DNA from 2 places in the Tannerella serpentiformis genome. Region 2 is predicted to be linked to the other one. Evidence: riboswitches for the same ligand, from Rfam matches in the RefSeq annotation. Region 2 holds a riboswitch; the other holds the start of a gene.
What was found. Region 2 has a riboswitch for cobalamin ahead of C7123_RS11045 (TonB-dependent receptor). Riboswitches for the same ligand answer to the same signal wherever they lie in the genome.

Region 1 (3,133 bases), 960 kb from region 2:
CGAGACGGACATCACCAAGGTCTCGCAAATAAGCGCTGAGACAAGGTTGATGCAGGAGAAAGATGGGGAACGCGATGGGCTGTTGACTTACATCATGGGCACCATTCGCAATGCCCAGTTCCTGCCTGATAAGGACATCGTAGAGGCTGCGATTCGTATTGCGGCAGTAGTCAAACCGTACAACGGGATGCAGAACGAAGGCTTCGATCGTGAAACGGCGGACATCAGGGGGCTGGTGGCCGACCTGAAAAAGACGGAGAACGCAGCAGATATAGCCAAGCTCGGACTCACGCCGATGCTCACAAAACTGGAAACGACGAACCAAGAGTTCGACGACTTATACACGAAGCGCATGACGTCTGACACGGGTGCGAAACTTCCACTTTCCAGCAAGATCCGCCCCGAAACAGATGCCATCTACGACCGCGTAATCCTCATCCTACAGTGGAACTATCTCAATGGTGCTACGCCGATCGACCCCGAGGTTATCGCTACGTTGGCTGAGAACCTTTGCAAGCTGGCCGATCGTATCGATGCCGATTATAATCGGAGCCTTGCTCAGAAGAAGGCTGCTGCAAAGAAGAAGCCCAAGGAACCTAAGCAACCGAAAGAGCCTAAGCAACCCAAGGACCCCAAGACGCCCGATCAGCCGAAGGATCCGAAGCAGCCGGAGACGCCTCAGCCACCGAAACCGGATGGCGAGAAACCGAAGGATCCGAAGAAACCGGGTGGCGACGGTAATCCTGACATCACGTTGCCGGAGGAATAGGGTACCCGGTTGTAGGGGCGAATTGCATTCGCCCCACAGGTACCCGGAATGATTAAAGGGCATCCCCAAACAGATGGGGGTGCCCTTTTTTGTACCCGGTTGGCATGGATCGTTCGGCCCCGTTGGGACCGTTCGGTGGGGCGTATGCAATACGCCCCTACATGGGTACACGCCATTCATGTACCAGGCAAACTTGGCTGGCATCCCTGATGCCTTTCTACTTTGCTTTCTGATTCTATTTTTGCCGCCGTTTTCGGTGACGCATCGTAGGCCGTCCGGCCCACGGCGTAAAAAGGGAATCCAGTGAAAGACTGGAACAGTGCCCGCTACTGTAACACCCCGCCTATCGAACAAAGGAGAGCACCCGCAAGACGTGCCACTGCCGCCCCCGGAGCGGCGGGAAGGCCCACAGCCCCCCTTCAGGGTGAAGTCAGGAAACCTGCCGGAAACAACACGTATACCGCCCCTCGGGGTCAAGGGGCGGAGGTTACAAAAGGGATGTTTCACACATACGAGATACATAGGAGATGCCTGTCGGACGTCGCACTGCGGCGCGCCCTGATGCTGCTTGCCGGGCTGCTTTACCTTCTCGACGCCGCCTCACAGGGCACGGTGCGAGGTACGGTGCGCGACGCTGCGGGTAGACCTGTCGTGGCCGCCACGGTCGCTGCCGGTGCACAGCGTGGCACATCCACCGACGACCGCGGTGCCTATGCCCTCGAACTGCCCGCCGGACGCACGACGCTCACCGTTTCGTCCGTCGGTTACAAGACGGTTAAGGCCGAGGTGGACGCAGCGCGAACCCCCACGCAGAACTTTGTGCTCGAGGAAGACGCCGTCACACTCAACGTTGTCGAAGTCTACGCCAAAAGCCCCGCACAGCGTCTCCGCGAGAGCGCCTTCGCCGCCGCGGCCCCCGATGTCAAGGCGCAGCTGAGTCAGCTGCACGACCTCAACACCCTCGTCGGCCGCACCGCCGGCGTCAAGGTGCGCGAGGAGGGCGGCGTCGGCTCCGACTTCGAGCTATCGATCAACGGCCTCTCGGGCAACTCCATCCGCTACTTCATGGACGGCCTGCCGCTCGCCACGAAGGGCAGCGGCGTATCGCCCGCCAACCTCCCGGTCAACCTCATCGAGCGCGTGGAGATCTACAAAGGCGTCGTCCCGGCCTACCTCGGCGCCGACGCGCTGGGGGGCGCCATCAACATCATCACCCGCCGCGAGCAGCGCAACTACCTCGACGCTTCGTACGGCATCGGCTCCTTCCACACGCATAAGGCCGACCTCTTTGCGCAGGTCGTCGATCGGCGCACGGGGATTATCGTGCGGCCTGCGGCAGGCTTCAACTTCTCCAAGAACGACTACCGAGTGCGCGGCGTGGAGCTGTGGGACGAGGCGGCGCAGGAGTTCCGCCTCACCGATCGGCGTCGCTTCCACGACGACTACCTCTCCGCCCTCATGCAGCTCGAGGCCGGCGTCAGCCGCCGCACCTGGGCCGACGAGCTGTTCGTCTCTGCCTCCTACTCCACCACCCGCAAGCAGCTTCAGACGGGCGCCATGCAGACCATCGTCTACGGCGCCGCCGAACGTCAGACGGAGGCCTGGAACATCGCCGCGCGGTATGCCAAGAAGGCCCTCTTCCTGCCCGGACTCAACGCCTCGCTCTCGGCCTCACACACCTGGGATCACGCCCAGACGATCGACACCACCTTCCGCAAATACCGCTGGGACGGCTCCTACATCGAGTCCGCCCGCAGCGAGATCTTAGGCCGCGACCGCATGCACCGACACTATCGCCGCCCCTTAATGCTCGTCCGCCTCGGGCTGGATTACCACTTCAGCCTGCACCACTCGCTGAACCTGAACTACCTCATGAACCGCACCGGCAATCGCCGTACGGACGACGTGGATTCGGACTTTGCGCCCTCGGACGACATCTTCGCCAAGCATACACTCGGCCTCTCCTATAGCCAGCTGCTCGTCGAAGACCGTTGGCAGAACACGTTCTTCGTCAAGAACTACACGAACTACCTGAAGGTTGGGCAGCAGGAACTCCCCTGGATCACCGGTTCGGGTGAGGTGCAGGGCTCTTCGACAAAGAATCATACGGGCTACGGCCTGGCCACGCGTTACGCCTTCCCCTCCGACGCCTTCGCTGTGAAAGCCTCCTACGAGCACAGTCTGCGTCTACCCATGTCGCGCGAGCTGCTCGGCAACGGCACCACCGTCTATGCCAACCTACGTCTGCGTCCGGAGAACAGTCACAATATCAACCTCGGCTTCTTCGGTGCGCTCCGCCCCGCCCCCGGTCATCGGTTGGATTACGAGTTGAACGCCTTCTATCGCGACGTGAAGGATTACATC
Region 2 (3,133 bases):
TAACAGAAACAGGCATGTTTACGCCCCATTTCTAACGTTTTCACACAGGAAATCGCCTGCGAAGAATGGATTCTCTGCGGTGCGTTTTCAGACACAGAATCCCTTGAATGACGACACCCCGCGCGCTCCCAACTACGGGCTACATCCGTCGGAAAATCTCCGTGCGCTGCCCCCTGATGGCAAACTGCGATCTGCCGCCATGCTGGATAGGGTCAGATGGCAAGTAATCTTACCCGATACCATTCCCTCTCCCCTTATTATGCAGAACCTATGCATTAAAGCAATTCTGATTTACACCGTATGGCGTGCAATCTGATGTAAATCAATTTTGTTTTGCATCGGATTGCACGACATCTGAACTGAATCAAAATTGATTTTCTCCATATGTCGTGCAATCTGGAGCGAATCAATTTTGTTTTGCATCGGATTGCACGGCATCTCATGTGAAACAAATTGGATTTGCTTCGTATGGTATGCAATCTGGCGTGAATCCATTTTGTATTGCTTCAGATTGCACGGCATTTCATGTGAAACAGATTTGATTTACTCCGCATGGCGTGAAATCTGAAACGAATCAATTTTGAATTGCATCGGATTGCACGAAATCTGATCTGAATCAAAATTGACTCACTTCGTATGGCGTACAATCTGATGTGAATCCATTTTGTATTGCTTCGGATTGCAGGGCATTTTGTATCAAACAAATTGGATTCGCACTGTATTTCATGCGATCTGATAAAAAACACAATCTGCCCTACTAAGATTTCCAGATCAAAGACCAGCCGACGGACGGGGGCCGACCGTAAACGCGAATCGATGTGAGGGTGCGGTATGGGAATTATAAAAACAGCGCCTAATTTTGCCCGCGTTTTGGTGATGCAGCGATCGGCGTCCGTCGCGCTGCATGAAAAGGGAATCCGGTGAGAGTCCGGAACAGTGCCCGCTACTGTAACCCCCCTCGTTCAAAGCAAAAAGAAGAGCCATCCGCAATGCCACTGTCGGCGTGCACAGACACGCGATGGGAAGGCCCTCGGTTCTTTAGGGGGAAGTCAGGAAACCTGCCAGGACACAGCTTGATGTCGCACGCCCCGGGGCCAGGGCGGCGGAGGACTGACGATGGATATATTCAATAGTCACATATGAAGAAAAAGTACATAGGAATGCTCCTCGCATGGCTGTGCGGGGTGATGACGCTCAGCGCACAAACGGGCGTGAGTGGACGAGTGATTAATGCCGACACGAACGAGCCTGTGGTAGGCGCCAACATCCGCGTGGACCACAGTCTGACGGGCGACGTGACCAATACGCGCGGCGAGTTTACGATCAGCAACCTGCCCGAGGGCACGCACACGCTGAACGTGTCACACCTGAACTATACGACCGAAGCGCGCGAGGTGCGGAGCGGCGAAACGGGCGTCGTGATCCGCATGCGCGAGAGTATGGTGCAGCTTGGGCAGGTGGTGGTGACGGGCACCGGAACGCATCACCTGATGAAGAATAGCCCCGTGCCCGTGAACGTGATCACGTCGCGCGAACTGAGCAACGCCGGCATCTCAACCCTCGACGAAGCCCTGCAAAAACTGACCCCCTCCTTCTCGAACATGACCAACGGTATGGGCACGACGCTCAGCCTGAACGGGCTGCCGGAGAAATACTTCGTCTTCCTCGAAAACGGTCGCCGGATAGGTGGCGACAACACCTACGAACGCATCGACGTCTCGCGTATCAAGCGCATTGAGATCCTCAGCGGCGCCTCCTCGGCGCTCTACGGCACGAACGCTGTCGGCGGCGTGGTGAACATCATCACGAACGACGTAAAGCATGCCGTCAACCTCTCTTCCGACACGCGTTACACGTCGCACGGACGCTTCACTCAGTCGATCGCGGCCGACGTCAACACGGGCCGATTCGGCTCCTACACCTCCTATCGCCGCAGCCAAGCCGAAAGCTGGCAACTCAGTCCGTACGAGCGAAACAAGAAGGACAGCCTTGTGGAGACGCAGAAGGTAGCCTCCGCCGGCTTTCACTCCGACAACGTCAACCAACGATTCACCTACGACGCCACCGATCGCCTCTCCTTCCAGCTGCGAGGCGGCTACTTCCGCAACATCACGCGTCGGCCCGCCGCAGCGTACGATTACGACCTCCAGCACCGCACCTACTCCTGGGGCGCAGGCGTCAAATACCTCCTCTCGCCCGATGCCTACATCACGGCGGACTATCAGGCCGACTTCTTTTCGTCGCGCTACAACTTCCTGAACGCAAGCAAGACGTACAAGACCCAGCCAGGCGACGAATTGGTGCGCAAACGCACGCGCAATCAGCAGGCCAACGTGAAGGGGATCTTCAACCTGGGCGAACGGAATAAGGTATCGGTCGGGGTGGAGTACTTGGCCGACATGCTCAGCAGTCCCACGGAGAACATCAGCCACAAAACGGCCTACACCGCGGCCCTCTTCGCACAAGATGAGATCACGATCACCCGCCAACTGCGAGCCTTAGCTGGGGTGCGTTACCTCTACCACGAATTTTTCAAGAGCTACGCCACGCCAAACGTCGCCCTCATGTATGGCCAGGGAGGTCTGAACCTCCGAGCCTCCTATGCCGCTGGATTTCGCGCTCCCACACTCTCGGAACTGTACGCCTCCGAGACGACCAAGTCAGTCGACCGCATTACGATCGGCAACCTCAACCTCAAACCCGAGAAGAGCGACTATTTCTCCCTCAATGCCGAGTACGCCCACAGCCGCTTCACGGTGAGCACGAACTTCTTCTACAATCGCATCCGTGATATGATCGATTATCGTACCATCGCCACGGGTGAAGAGGCCAAACAGAAGTACGGACACGAGGAAGTGCGCCAGCGCGACAACGTCTACAAGGCGGAAGTCCGCGGCATCAACGTGGCGGCCCAAGCCTACCTCGGAGCAGGCTTCCGCATCGGCGCGGGATACACTCACCTCGACACGAAAGACGATGAAACGGGCCGACCCATCGACAAGAGTCTCCGGAATGCCGCCAACGTCAACGCGCAATGGACACGCACATGGGGCGGATACACGATGAACGTCTACCTGAACGGTCGCATCAACAGCGAACGCTTCTCCAAGACCTACGGTTACGCTCCCGCCTA

Region 1: it holds a riboswitch for cobalamin, as region 2 does, so the genes downstream of both, C7123_RS02295 (TonB-dependent receptor plug domain-containing protein) here and C7123_RS11045 (TonB-dependent receptor) in region 2, are expected to answer to the same signal.

The regions. Positions count from the first base shown of each region.
Region 1 covers NZ_CP028365.1:564,504-567,636, forward strand. The annotation lists gene C7123_RS02290 (DUF6261 family protein) at 1-769, shown strand, start outside; cobalamin riboswitch at 1,007-1,230, shown strand; gene C7123_RS02295 (TonB-dependent receptor plug domain-containing protein) at 1,268-3,133, shown strand, end outside.
Region 2 covers NZ_CP028365.1:2,616,880-2,620,012, reverse strand. The annotation lists cobalamin riboswitch at 855-1,080, shown strand; gene C7123_RS11045 (TonB-dependent receptor) at 1,140-3,133, shown strand, end outside.